2 regions of the Ruegeria sp. SAZA006 genome follow, and region 1 is predicted to be linked to the other one. Evidence: riboswitches for the same ligand, from Rfam matches in the RefSeq annotation. Region 1 holds a riboswitch; the other holds the start of a gene.
What was found. A riboswitch is a leader RNA that binds a small molecule or an ion and turns the genes downstream of it on or off. The one in region 1 is predicted to bind cobalamin.
Positions count from the first base shown of each region.

Region 2: linked by a shared signal. The riboswitch ahead of AC2FNZ_RS04200 (DUF1636 family protein) and the one ahead of AC2FNZ_RS01995 (DUF1636 family protein) in region 1 are both predicted to bind cobalamin.

Region 1 covers NZ_JBXWSO010000003.1:208,840-215,950, reverse strand. Annotated here, with positions in the region: gene AC2FNZ_RS02010 (hypothetical protein) at 21-635, opposite strand; gene AC2FNZ_RS02005 (hypothetical protein) at 691-1,110, opposite strand; gene AC2FNZ_RS02000 (hypothetical protein) at 1,354-1,653, opposite strand; cobalamin riboswitch at 2,337-2,544, shown strand; gene AC2FNZ_RS01995 (DUF1636 family protein) at 2,648-3,046, shown strand; gene AC2FNZ_RS01990 (ABC transporter ATP-binding protein) at 3,043-3,849, shown strand; gene AC2FNZ_RS01985 (ABC transporter substrate-binding protein) at 3,846-4,799, shown strand; gene AC2FNZ_RS01980 (FecCD family ABC transporter permease) at 4,800-5,828, shown strand; tRNA gene AC2FNZ_RS01975 (tRNA-Ser) at 5,960-6,049, opposite strand; gene AC2FNZ_RS01970 (FecR family protein) at 6,759-7,111, shown strand, end outside.
Region 2 covers NZ_JBXWSO010000004.1:312,207-319,317, reverse strand. Annotated here, with positions in the region: gene AC2FNZ_RS04230 (hypothetical protein) at 1-412, opposite strand, end outside; gene AC2FNZ_RS04225 (TolC family outer membrane protein) at 487-1,905, opposite strand; gene AC2FNZ_RS04220 (protein-L-isoaspartate O-methyltransferase family protein) at 2,001-2,654, opposite strand; tRNA gene AC2FNZ_RS04215 (tRNA-Cys) at 2,882-2,955, shown strand; gene AC2FNZ_RS04210 (NAD(P)-dependent oxidoreductase) at 3,175-4,131, opposite strand; gene AC2FNZ_RS04205 (LysR family transcriptional regulator) at 4,240-5,115, shown strand; cobalamin riboswitch at 5,188-5,392, shown strand; gene AC2FNZ_RS04200 (DUF1636 family protein) at 5,474-5,857, shown strand; gene cobW (cobalamin biosynthesis protein CobW) at 5,860-6,915, shown strand; gene cobN (cobaltochelatase subunit CobN) at 6,922-7,111, shown strand, end outside.

The DNA of each region.
Region 1 (7,111 bases):
CATGGTTTCGGGGCGATCCCCTATTCAATTCCAAAAATGACGTTGTAGTCGACGGCAGAGTTGCTGCGGTTGATGACCTCGACAACATGATCTCCGGATTGCCAAAGCTGTCCGCGATACTCCTTGTCCGCAGACATCAATCCCAACAATTCAGACCCATCGGGGTTGCGAATGACGTAGTCCAAAGAGCCATTTTGCGGAGCAACTCGGACGTAAAGAAACTGTTCGTTTTTTGCGCCAAGAACGTATTGCTGCGATGCGCCTGGCGCGAGTTGGCCGACGAGCTCGGCGCCGGTGGACCCGGCATCGAATTTGACGCGCTGGCTACCTGTAGACCCGGAAGCGCCGTCCATGGCTCCGCCACCATCATCCATCGCCTCGACAACCGACATCTCGCCGATGCTTCCATCCTTGTACGCAATGCAACGCCAAAGTGTTCCGCCCGCGTCACGCAGCATGACGAGCGTGCCGGCTTCCGAGAATTGTGAGCTTTCGATCGTGCCGGATTGACCGTCCGGTCCACCGACCTGCCGCAGATGGTCGATACACGCGTCGTCGGCGTCTGACATGGCCAGGGCGGCTGTTCCGCTGATCGCAAGGGCGGGAGTTAGAAGGTTCAAAAAACTGCGTTTCATAAGCAGGTCCTCTGTCGGTCTATCGTAAATGTTATGTTTCCGGTGAGCAGAAACCTCACTGCGCTTCCCGCAACTCTGCCAGAAACTCGTCGCAAGCCTGTGCGCTGCCGACGATCTCGTCAGTCGTTTCAATTCCTTGCAATGACGCCATTTCGGAATTCACGCGATTGAGGATCTGATCTGCTTGCTCGGCGGTGATCAGGTTCTCGGCCTGGGCTCCCTTCAATGTGGTGCACACACCGGCGGACAAGCCTGTCGCAACGCCGACACCCATCGCGGCCCCGCCGCCCAAGGTCATCGCTCCAACCACGCCGAGGATGAGCCCGATCACAAGCCCCAAGATCACTTTTCCCATGTTTTCCTCCAATTTTGCGGGAAAGAGTTCCGCCTTCATTCCTGGCGCAAACCGCGTGCCCATCTGCATATCAAAACCAGTGCCAACAGGTTGAGCACCGGTGCAGTTGCCGCGAGCCACGGTTTGGCGGACTCTGAGAAAAGGTCCACGGCAAGTACCCAGGGCAGTCCCAGCGGCAAAAGGAACACGCCGGACAACGGGTCTCGTTCCTGTCCGAACCAGCCAAAGGTACCGGTCAGGAACGCAAACAACGCCAACAGGTAAAGGGTCGCAAACGCGATGATGGTTATTCTGCAGACCATGCCGGACCTCAGAGTATCAAGCCAGCGCTGCGCAGCCGACTCCGGCTACGCATCAAACGGGTCAAAGTGCGCCTTCGTCGCCGAGGAACTCAATACCGGCTGTCGCGCCGTCACTGTAAGCAATACAATTCCACGGAGCCCGATCCTCGCCAACCCCAACGGTGACTTGTGTTCCAGCCTCGCTGAACGCGGATGAGAGCACGACCACCTGCGAATTGTTGGTTGTTTTGGCCACGTCTCGCAGACACGCCTGTTGAGCGGGTGTCAGTTCGGCAGGTGCGCTTGACGTGCTCGTATCGTCACAGGCCGCTAGTAGTGCGAAACACGTCGCGCCTGAAATCATCATGACTTTGTTAATCACTTTCTTCTCCTCTTGGGTTTGTCGATACATGTGGAATAGGTGGCCTCTTTTTCGCGCGCTCACGTCTATGCAGTCATTCGAGCATACCCCGGTCTGGTAATTCCCGTTCCAAAAAAGACTGTCGCCAATGACGTGGCTGGCAGACAGGATTTCTGCTGATCCCCGGGACCGTGAACAAAGCGTGCTGACGCAATGACGTCACGGGCAAAAGCCGGTGCGAACTTTCGAGGGAGGGATCGTACATTAAGTCCGGGCACCGCGTCCTCCCAACGCTGATCTTCGTGAAATGCCTTCCGACCGCCAGCACTCACTCCAGCAGTCGGAAGGGCCCGACTAAACGGGCGACGGCGACAACAACGGAGGTAAAAATAAAGTTGTGTCGAATTCGTATGTTTGAATCAATTACAGGATAAATCAATGATTTTTCCGCGCGTAAATTTTTGTACGTTTGCCGACGATAGGATTCTGCATTCAAAGGGAAAAGGCGAGGCCGCTCACGGAGACTTTGCAATCTACCCGCTTGCGCCGCTGCATCTCCGGACCTTCCGGGCTATCCGAATCCACTTGGTTGAAACACCGTAGTTCGCCGCACGGCCTATCGCTCAGCTGGTGCTGAACGGGCGCTTGGATTCCTCGATCACGCGCCCACCCAGAACGTCGTTGACAGTGCAACCCGATTCATGGATGAGATTGGTGCTGATGGTTCCCGATCGTTTTGGCGGTCGGGTAAAAGGGAATACGGTGCGGCGCCGTTCTGACGCCAATTCCGTGACTGCCCCCGCAACTGTAGGCGGTGTGCGACCCCCGGATGCCACTGGGCCGATAGGTCTGGGAAGGCGGGGCAAGCCATACACCGCGAGTCAGGAGACCTGCCATCATCAAACGCAACTCAACCCGGGCGGGGTGTCCCGGAAGGAGGCCAAGATGGCATTTTCGGCTTACGCCGCTGACATGACTGGTTCCCTGTCCGGCCCGCGATTTCGCGGAGGGCGAAATGAACCGACAATCAACACATCACATCTCGGTTTGCCTATCTTGCCGATCCAAGGGTGCAGCCGTGCGCCCCGGGCCTGACCTGATCGGACGATTGTGCGCCGCGCTGGGCGAAGACGACGGTTTGGCAGCTTTTGACGTTTCCGGTGCCGCCTGCATTGTCGGGTGCAACCGGCCCTGTACCGTCGCCTATCACGCGCCGGGCAAGGCATCTTACCTGTTTGGCGGCCTTACGTCTGAAGAGACCGAGGCATTGGTGGAATCCGCCCGGCTCTACGAGCAGTTGCGCGATGGATGGTGCAGCTCGGTCGACCGCCTGGCCGGGCTTCGCCATGCGACGCTGGCCCGCATTCCAGCCGCGATGGCTGCGTCTTCGGAAGATGCGGATTGTGCCTCATGAGCACGCCTTTGCTGTCGGTGGATGCCGTCACCTGGGCGCCGCGAAAACGAGCGCCGTTGGTTCTGCACGAGACCAGTTTTTCGCTGATGCGCGGGCAGGTCATGGGGGTTGTGGGGCCGAACGGTGCCGGCAAGACCACTCTTCTCCGGATGATCTACGGCTATCACCGTCCGTCCTCGGGCGACATGCTGGTGGACGGCGTGTCCGTGAAAAGAATGGCCCCCCGGGCGCTGGCGCGCCAGGTTGCCGCCGTGCTGCAGGAGCAGCCCTCGGATTTTGCGCTGACCGTGCGCGACATCGTGGCGCTGGGGCGGGTGCCGCACCGGTTGGGCCTGTCCACGCCCGGCAGTCGTGACCATCAGATCATCGAATCCGCGCTGCACCGAATGGATCTGCAAGGGTTTACCGATCGTGGGCTGGCCACTCTATCCGGCGGCGAGCGGCAGCGCGTGATGGTCGCCCGCGCCCTTGCCCAAGAGCCCCGGATTCTTGTGCTGGACGAGCCTACCAACCACCTGGACATCCGCCACCAGCTTGAGGTGTTGCGGCTGATCCGGGACCTCGACCTGACGATCGTCACCTCGCTGCACGACCTGAACCTGGCCGCCGATGTCTGCGACCGTGTTCTGGTTCTGAAGAACGGTCGACCCTGCGGCTTTGGCCCACCCCAGACAGTGCTGAGTGACAGGCTGGTCTCTGAGACGTTCGATGTCACCGCCCGGCAAGAGCAGCTCAGCCTCAGTCACAAACCTCAACTGACCTATCAACTCCCCAATCCCCAACCAGAAGGAAGCTTGAAATGAAACCGACCACCCTAGCCCTGGGCCTGGCTTTGGTGGCCAATACCGCGATCGCGGAAACCACCGTGCAAAGTTGCAATCGAACCGTCACCTTTGACGAACCGCCCAAGGCGGCGATCTCGAACGACGTGAACCTGACGGAAATGATGCTGGTGCTGGGCCTTGCCGACCGGATGGTGGGATATACCGGCATTTCCGGCTGGAAGACGTTGGACGAGGACATGCGCGCCGGAGTGCAGCAACTGCCCGAACTGTCAGCCAAGTATCCCAGCAAAGAGGTGCTGGTCGGCGCGGATGCCGATTTCTATTTCGCAGGCTGGAACTACGGGATGAAAGTGGGTGGCGAGGTGACGCCGGAGACGCTCGAGCCTTTCGGGATCAAAGTCTACGAACTGACTGAAAGCTGCATCCATATTGGCGACAAACCCAAAGCCAGCATGGGTGACATGTACAACGATCTGCTGAATCTCGGTCGTATCTTCGGTGTCGAAGAGAGGGCGCAAAAGCTGGTCCAGGGATACAAGGCCGAACTTGCTGAGATCACCTCCGGCCTGAATCCTTCGGACGAACCGCTGCGTGTCTTTGTCTATGACAGCGGCGAGGATACGCCGTTCACAGCCGGCCGCTATGCCATGCCGACCGCTCTGATCGAGGCCGCAGGCGGCGTCAACATCATGGGTGATTTCGAGAAAAGCTGGGCGACCGTCACCTGGGAGGAAGTCGTCGATCGCAACCCCGAAGTCATTGTGATCGTCAATTATGGCGACGTCACCGCCGAGCAGAAGCGGGGCTTCATGGTCAATAATCCTGCATTTGCAGATCTGGACGCGGTCAAGAACGATCGTTTCGTGGTTCTGGAATATGTCGAGGCCACACCCGGGCCGCGCAACATCAAGGCGGTTCGGAAGCTCGCCCATGGCTTTTGGGGCCCGGCTGCCTTGGTCGGCAACTAAATGCGCGTAGTGCAGGCGCGCCGGGTACTACCGCTCTGGGCAGCGATGCTGGTGGGGCTGGTCGTGTTGGTCGTGTCCTTGTCCTTTGCGATCTCGGTGGGGGCCATTTCGGTGCCCACCAAGACCGTCTGGGGAGTTTTGCTGCACGAAACCGGCCTATCCTCGGGCGAGCCGACATGGTCAAAGGGCCGCGCCGCGATTGTCTGGGAAATCCGTTTTCCGCGCGCCCTGCTTGCCGTCATGGTCGGGGCCGGACTAGCGATTGTCGGGGCCACCCTCCAGGCGGTCACAAGAAACCCGCTGGCCGATCCCCACCTGCTGGGCATATCGGCCGGCGGCGCGTTTGGAGCCATACTTGCCTTGTTGCATACCGGCTTGTTTCTGGGACTTCTCACCGTGCCGGTCATGGCGTTTCTGGGTGCCTTGACGGCCACGCTGACGGTCCTGAGCGTTGCCCGCTGGGCCGGCGCCACAAGCGCGGATCGCCTGGTCCTGACCGGTGTGGCGGTGTCCTTCGTCATCATGGCTGGCGCCAACATTCTGATTTTCCTCGGCGACCCCAAGGCGGCTCATACGGCCGTGTTCTGGATGTTGGGCGGGTTAGGGTTGGCTCAGTGGTCATACCTGATCTACCCGCTGGCGATCCTGCTGCCATGCAGCACCTGGTTATGGCTTCAGGCCGCCAGGCTGAACGCGATGACCATCGGGGATGAGACTGCAAGCTCGCTGGGCATTGCAGTGGCGCGGTTTCGTCTTGGTGTCTTTGCAGCTGGCGCGCTGATCACCGGAGTCATGGTGGCCTTCTCGGGCATGATCGGCTTCGTCGGTCTGATGGTTCCGCATATCGTGCGGTTCCTTGTTGGCGGAGACTACCGACGCGTCGTCCCTCTGTCAGCAATTCTGGGTGGTTTGTTTCTGCTATGGGCGGATGTGGTCGCCAGAACCGCAATGGCCCCCGAGGACATCCCCGTTGGCGTGGTCACGGGTCTTTTGGGAGGGGTCTTCTTTATACTGTTGTTGAAACGCTGAGTGTTCGAGGCCCGTCGGCGGATCATCTGCCAAACGGTGCTTGAAGCTGGCGGAGCACCGGCGAAGGCGCGCAGCAAAAGTGTAGAACTTGAAAGCAAGCCCTTCACTATTTTAGCCATATCAATGGGTAATGGCGGAGACGAAGGGATTCGAACCCTCGAGACGGTTTCCCGCCTACTCCCTTAGCAGGGGAGCGCCTTCGACCACTCGGCCACGTCTCCGCCGACGGGTATAGCCGTGCAAGCGACGGAAATACAAGGCCAATTCCTGCACCACCGGAAATTTTTGCCGGATTGGGCGAAGCCCTTGAAAACGCTTGGAATCGCTTAGGTCTGCACCGGTTTGGGCTAAGGCGTGGCCATCATGTCGTGCCGCGGGATTGCCAGGAAACATACGTGGATTCGCGTTCTGCTTCGATTTGGTTTCGCCATCCCAACGTCGGTTGGCCTGAGAGTGTACGCGCGGTCAGAGTACGTAATCGGACAAAAAAATTATGGCGAGCCAGGTGCGGTGGGGAATTGCATTTGCAAAAAGATGGGTGTCGTGAACGGCTGAATAAACTGGAGAGGCCACCTGCCTTTGGCGTTGAGAAGGGCCCTGCTGGAGTGCCAGTGTCAGGTGGTTTGAGTTGCAGAAACGGCCGTTTCTTTCGCGTAAACTCGGCGGCTCAACTTGTCCGCTGAAAAGGCATAAGAACAGAAAACTTGCCAATTACATGCCAATGGATGCATATTTGCTAAGATTTTAGTCATTTTGATTGATCCAAAAAACAGTTTCAGAGGCTGGCCGGGCAGTGAGCGCATCCGCGCTCGACAGTAACCTTTTGGGGGAAGGGCTGGCATTTTGGCTTGGTTGAAGATTGTTCTGGTTGGTTTTTTCGTTCTTTGCGTTCCTGCCCTCAGCTGGGCAAACATAGGAACCGTAATCAGCGTGAAACAGGGGGCGGATGTGACCCGTGGCGGCAAAACGCTGCCCCTGCGTAATGGGATGGAGGTGTTGTCCGGCGACTCGATCGTCACGGATGCGAATGGCGTGGTTCAGCTTGTCTTTGTGGATGACACGAAGATCGCGGTTGGTCCCAATGCGCGGATGGTTCTGGACGTGAAGATGTTGCGCGGCAACCGTAAGGCCAAGAGCTTTGCGGTCGAGGCGCTGGGCGGAAGCTTCCGGTTCATCTCGGGCAAAAGCAGGAAACGCGCCTACTCCATCAAGACGCCGACGGCCACCATGGCGGTGCGGGGCACGGTATTTGACATGTGGATCGCGCCGGGAAACCAAAGCGC
Region 2 (7,111 bases), on a different contig from region 1:
CCTCGAGAGCCGCGATCTTGGCGCTCAGGCTTCCGGCCAGATCCCTACGGCCTTCGCGGTCACCCGAAGACTCACCGCCAATGTCGTTGATTGCCGGAGTTCCGGGACGAACGATATCGCAAGACCGCAACCGCATAGGTTGTGACAGGTCGTTTGCCGGGCGCAACGCCTCAACATTCGCAGCATGCTGTGAGGCCGCCTCAGCCGAGATCTTTTGGGCCAATTTCAACGGTGCTTTTGGATCCTCGGCCGGTGTGCCAACCCGCAGGGCATCCGTCAAAACCAGTCGGCCCGGCTTGCGGGCCGCAGTCGCTTTGATCAGGTTCGGGACCTTGCGCCCTTCTTCGCTGACCAAACGCTTGATCGACGACAATACGTCTTCGACACCTGCTTTGACACTGCTATCCGTCATTGTTCTCTACCGCTCTGACCTTTTGGACCAGTGTATCCAATCCGGTCGAACCTAACAACAGATAGTGTGGCTGATCACTCGCGCCGCAAAGCTTTGAGAACTCGATCCAGGTCGCGGCTTTGCTTGCTGATCTGTGCAGGCGCCTTTTTGACCAGGTTGTAGTAGAGCGTCGGGTCATAAATCTGGACCGCCAGTCCAAGGCGCTCGGCCGTCAACAGACCTTGTGCCTGCAACAACTGATAGGCAGCCAGAGACCGTTCCGTCCGCGAGGCAACTTCGGCCAATTGTGCGTCCAGCAAATCCTGCTGAGCGGTCAGAACGTCCAGTGTGGTCCGAGCCCCCAAGGTGGCCTCTTCGCGAATCCCGTCAAAGGCGACCTGCGATGCGCGTACCCGTTCGACGGATGCCCGCAGGCTGGCCGTAGCCGTTTCAAAGCGCACATAGGCGTCCGTCACACCCTGAGTGATGTCTTTCTGCACATTCAGAAGGTTGGCGCGCGATGCGTCCCGCTGAGCCATTGCGCGGCGCACGTTGGCCGCCAATCGGCCACCGGCATAGATGGGCTGATTGAAATTCAACGAGATGGACGCATCGTTGGTATAGTCGTCGTTGTCATAGCTTTCCGTGATCCCCGCGTCCGCGTTCAGGCTTACATTCGGACCCAGGCCCGCGCGCTGCTGTTGCACGGTCAGATCCAAGGCACGCACCTGATGCTGCGCCGAAAGGATTGCCGGGTGGTTTCTTTGTGCCAGGCTTATGGCCTCGGCCAGAGAACCGGGCAGCTTCGGCAGACGCGGCTGGCCCGCAGTACGGCCCGGCTGTTTGCCGACGGCGTTCACATATTCCGCTTGGGCAGTGCTCAGGTCGCCTCGCGCATCGGCCAGATCAGCCTGCGAGCTTGCCAACTGCGCTTCGGACAGCGCGACGTCGGTCCGGGTGACCTCACCGACTTCAAAACGGTCTTGCGTGGCCCGCAGTTCCTCGCCTGAGAGATTGACGTTGTTCTGGCGAATCTGAACCGTTTCTTCCTGTAGCAGAACACTCAGATAAGCCGTCGTTGCGCGGAACAGAACCTGTTGCTCAATATCGATCAATGCTTGGCGAGTTGCCAGAACTGTTTCCTGAGCCGACTGTTTCCCGAGAATCGATGCACCGCCGTCATAGACCAGCTGGCTCAGCGTGAGTCCCGAGAAGAAGCGCGACGGTTCGACCGTCGACACCACTGTTCCGGCGCGAGACTTGGCATAATCCTGGCTGACACGGACGGTCCAGTTGATGATCGGGCGCAGGGCCGACAATGCGATTGCAACGTCTTCGTCGGCTGCGCGCAGCAAGGCGCGGTTCTGTTCCAACAGCCCGCTTGTGTTGTATGCACCGATGAACGCGTCGGTCAGATTGTCCGCCAAAACCGAGCGCCCCGGCATCACGCTCAGCGCGATTCCCGCCGTCAGAGCGACTGCCTTGACCAGCTTCCCTCCAGCCGTTCCAAGCATACCCAAATCCTCTCAAATCAAAATAACGCAAGCCCGCAGGCAGTTTGCGCCTTTGTTTTCAACTAATCAAGGGACCGCGGAAAACCGCTGATCGACTATAGCGAAAATGCACACTCGGCCGAAAACGCCGGCAGTACCGGGGCGTTTGCGTTGAAGCCATGACGCCATGTCACCCGCCCATCGGACTTTCGACCAATGCGAACGGTGCCCAGGTTGCCTTCGACGAACAGGCAAGCGATGCGGCCATGATCTTTCAGTTGATCGAGCAGGGCATCGGGCAGACGTTCCACACCGCCCTGGATGATGATGACATCATAGGGGCCATGCTCGGCCGCCCCCTGCTCCAAAGGTCCGACATGAATGATCGCGTTGTCGATATCCGCCTCCATCAGGCGGGACTGCGCGTCGGCTGCGTTGGCCTCGTCATCCTCGACGCCCACCACAAGCTGCGCCATGTTCGCGGCGACGGCGGTCGAGTATCCGAACGCCGGGGCGATATCCAGAACCACCTCGTCATTCGAAATATTCAATGCATCCAGCATCTTCGACAGAGTCCTCGGCTCCAGCAGGCAGCGCCCGTTTCCCAGATCGATCAGGTCGCCAGCATAGGCCACTTCGCGACTGGCATCCGGCACGAAGTTCTCGCGCTGGACCTTCAGCATTGAATCGATGATCGGGAATTTGGTGACATCAGAGGGCCTGACCTGAGTGTCTACCATCGTGTGGCGTCGGGCTGCGAAATCCGTCATGTGACCGCTCGTATATTTCCCATGGTTGCTCGGCTTTTGCCACATCCGATCCCGCCCGGCAACGGCCAGCCCGGCAAAAATTGCAGGCCGCGACAAAAGTTGCCACTACGCTGACCGACCATCCAACGCCATGGCCGGCGGAATTTTCAGCAACCCTCTGGACGTTGTTCTGGAAAGCTGCTAGAACCGCGTCTGCACCACGTCAAGTAATTGAAATTGCTTGAAAAGGCGAGTTGGCGGAGTGGTGACGCAGCGGATTGCAAATCCGTGTACACCGGTTCGATTCCGGTACTCGCCTCCAACTTTCTTGCCTCGCACTGCATCGCTGTTCTCTGGTCCTAATAATAATCGACTGGAACAGAATGTTGATACGAAACGCCAAAATACGTGCGGAGATGGTTAGCGGAGCCGAGCTAACCAGTAACAATCGGGCAAGGGTTATGTCAGCGCAGGGGCACCACCTACGCACTCGATCCATGCAAGACACCTCCGAAACCGCGCGTTTGCGCTGACCGTCCGATCAGACCGCGCTTCTACCTTGCGGAATCACCTCGTACCCCGGCTCTTCCGGTTCATCGTCCTGCATCTCGGCCGGAAAACCGGGCGCGGTAATGCTCAGCCCGGTTGCATCCTCGAGCCGCCGAATGATGTTGGGCGACAGCTCGCGCTCGCCATAGCGGGCAATGGCGTCGTCGAATATCTTGATCATCAGGGGGTTCATCTCCAACGGCACGCCGGCGCGGTCGGCGACCTCCTGGAACAGGCCGATATCCTTTTTCACCAGATCCATGGTGAAGGAAATATCGCGCGAGCCGTTCAGGATCACCTGGCTTTCGGTCTCATGCACGAAGGACGTGCCGGACGAGATCTTGATCGCCTCGTAGGTCGTGTTCAGGTCCATCCCGGCGGCCTTGGCGGTCACCAGCGCCTCGGCGCAGGTAATCAGGTTGGCAGTGGCCAGATAGTTGGTCAGCACCTTCAGAACCGAGGCCGTGCCCAGATCGCCGGTATGCAGAATGCGCCGGCCCATCGTCGTCAGGAACGGCAGAATCCGCTCGAACGTTGCCCGGTCACAGCCCGCGAAGATCGAGATATTGCCCGTGGCCGCCCGGTGGCACCCGCCCGAAACCGGGCAGTCCACCGCCGCCCCGCCGCGCTCGATCACCATGGTCCCCAGGCGTTTGACCTCGGCCTCGTCAGTGGTGGACATCTCCATCCAGATCTTGCCGCGGGTCACCTCGGGCAGCATCTGCTGCATCACCGCGTCCGAGGCAGCGGGCGACGGCAGGCAGGTGATGACCGCATCGCAATCGCGCATCATCTGCGCCGGGCTTTCACCGGCCTTAGCGCCCTTGGCGGAGAACTCCGCCACAAGATCGGGGTTAAGGTCGTATACCGTCAGGTCGATACCGTTGCGCAGCAGCGACCCCGACAGCTTGCCCCCCACATTGCCCAAACCGATGAACCCGACCTTCATGTTCTGCCCTCCTGCAGGCGCAATTTCGTTGGCCCGAGTATTTCCGTTGCCCACCGACAAAAGAAACGAATAAAAAGTCAGTTTAGATGCAAAAAATTTTGGTGCTGAATGGACCGCCTGCCCAATCCGGCGTGGTTGCGCAGCTTCGAGGCCGCTGCCCGCCACCTGAATTTCACAACCGCCGCGCAGGAACTGGGCCTGACGCAAACGGCGGTGTCGCTGCATATCCGCTCGCTCGAGGCGGACCTCGGGCAGCCGCTTTTTGCCCGCAACGCACGACACCTGTCGCTGACCGAGCTGGGCCAGTCCTACGCGCTGACCGTGCGCCGGGCGTTGTCGGATATCGCACTGTCCACCAACAGCCTGTTCGGCCCCGCCTCGCGGCAGGCGCTGACCATCCGGGCGGCGATATCGTCGATGACCTACTGGATCGCGGCCGAGCTGCCCGCGTTCAGCGCGCAGCACCCCGAGATCCCGGTGCGGCTGGTGTCGCACATCTGGAACGACTCGGCCGCGCCTGCCGATGTGGACGTGGAAATCCGGCTGGGCCATGGCGACTGGCCCGGTGTTGCGGCGGACCGGCTGTGCTCGGAACGGCTGGTGCCCGTCTGCCGGGCGCAGGACACGGCGCCAGATCTGCGCAACGGCCCGTTGATCCACATTCTGGGGTACGAGGACAACTGGGCGCGGTACGCCGAGGCCACGAGCATCGACCTGCCCGACCGCCCCGCGCGCCATTCGGCGGATACGACCGTCACGGCGCTGCAACTGGTGATGGCCGGCGCGGGCTATGCCACCGTTCTGGAGCGGTTCGCGCTCAACGCCATCGCGCAGGGCACGCCGATGCGGGTTGCGGGGCCAGCGATTCCCTTTGCCCAGTCGCACTACCTGATCCGCAGCGTCAGCGCGGCGCCTCCGTCCATCCCCGCCCAGTTGTTCCTCGCGTGGTTGCGCGACCGATTGGCCGGTGATGCCGCGGATTGACCCCGGCAAGTCGCTTTTTCGATCCGACGCAAAGCACTTGCCCCTGCGCGCTTGACAACCCCCCTGCCCGTACCGCATGTCGCTTGCGTTGGTGTCTGTGCAAGCAGATGAAAAGGGAATGCGTCAGCGGTTTTCCGTCAAACGCAGCCGCCCCCGCGACCGTGAACGGAGAGGGTGCCCAAATGCCACTGGCCGCAGGCCGGGAAGGCGGGACATCCGACAGAGCACCGCTCTGACATCCGCAAGCCGGGAGACCTGCCAACGCCCGAAGACAAACCGGACGGGGTGTTCCGGTGTCGGGCCCATGTCCGCAACGTGGCCCGCGCATACCCCGTCCCCCGACAACCGAGTGATGGGGATGAGAGACGTGACCGAGACCACACCAGTCGAGCTGCTGGTCTGCACCACCTGCCGACGCGGGCTGCCCATCGAGGACGACGCCCAGCGCCCCGGCACGCTGCTGCACAAGGCGCTGGCCGCCGCCGACCTGCCCGAAGGCATCACTCTGAAGCCGGTCGAATGCCTGTCGAACTGCGATCAGGGCTGCTCGATCGTTCTGCGCGGCGGGCCGTCGCGCTGGACCTTCGTCTATGAGAACCTCAACGAATCCGACCATGTCGAGATCATCGTCGAAGGCGCCACCAAGTACCTGGCCGCCGATGATGGCCTTGTGAAATGGCGCGACCGCCCTGAACATTTCCGCAAGAACTGCGCCGCCCGCATTCCCCCGATTGGAGCCTGAGCATGAGCACCCTCGAAAAACTTCCCGTCACCGTCATCACCGGCTTTCTCGGCTCGGGCAAGACCACGCTGATCCGCCACCTGATGCAGAACCCGCAGGGCAAGCGGCTGGCGGTGGTCGTCAACGAATTCGGCGATGTGGGCGTCGATGGCGAAATCCTGAAAAGCTGCGCCATCCCCGATTGCCCGGCGGAGAACATCATGGAACTGGCCAATGGCTGCATCTGCTGCACCGTGGCCGATGACTTCATCCCCACGATCGAGGCGCTGATGGCGCTGGACCCGCGTCCCGATCACATCCTGATCGAAACCAGCGGTCTGGCCCTGCCGAAACCGCTTCTCAAGGCGTTCGACTGGCCCGATATCCGTTCCAAGATCACAGTGGACGGCGTGATCGCGCTGGCCGATGCCGAGGCCGTGGCCGCAGGCCGCTTCGCGCCCAATGTCGAGGCGGTGGACGCCCAGCGCATGGCCGATGACTCGATCGACCACGAAACGCCCCTGTCCGAAGTGTTCGAAGATCAGATCTCGTGCGCCGACATCATCCTGCTGACCAAGCCCGACCTGGCCGGCCCCGAAGGCGTGGCCAAGGCGCGCGAGGTCATCGCCTCCGAGGCGCCCCGCCCCCTGCCCGTGGTCGAAGTGGCCGAGGGTACGGTGGACGTGCGCGTGGTGCTGGGGCTGGAGGCCGCAGCCGAAGACGACATGGACGCCCGCCCCTCGCATCACGACGGCCATGACGACCATGAACATGACGACTTCGAAAGCATCGTAGTCGAACTGCCCGAACAGACCGACCCGGCGCAGCTGGTCGCCAATATCGAACGTCTGGCGAACGAACTGAACATCCTGCGGGTCAAGGGCTATGCCGCCGTTCAGGGCAAGCCGATGCGCCTGCTGGTTCAGGCGGTCGGCGCGCGGGTCCGGCACCAGTATGACCGCCCGTGGAAACCGGACGAGGAGCGCCGCTCGCGCCTTGTGGTCATCGCCGAGCATGACGACATCGACGAATCCGCGATCCGCAGCATCCTGACGGGCGTCACCGAGGCCGCCGAGTAAGCACCGATGCACGTCGTCTTCCGCGAAAGCCACGGGCTCGAGGAAACCGAGACCCCGACCGATCTGGGCCAGAGCCCGGCGGATCTGGTGGTGCTGTCCTTTTCGGACAGCGATCTGGGTGCTTTCGCGGCCGGCTGGCATCGCGGCGGCGGGCCCGAGGGGCGGATGCCCTCGTTGCGGCTGGCCAACCTGACGG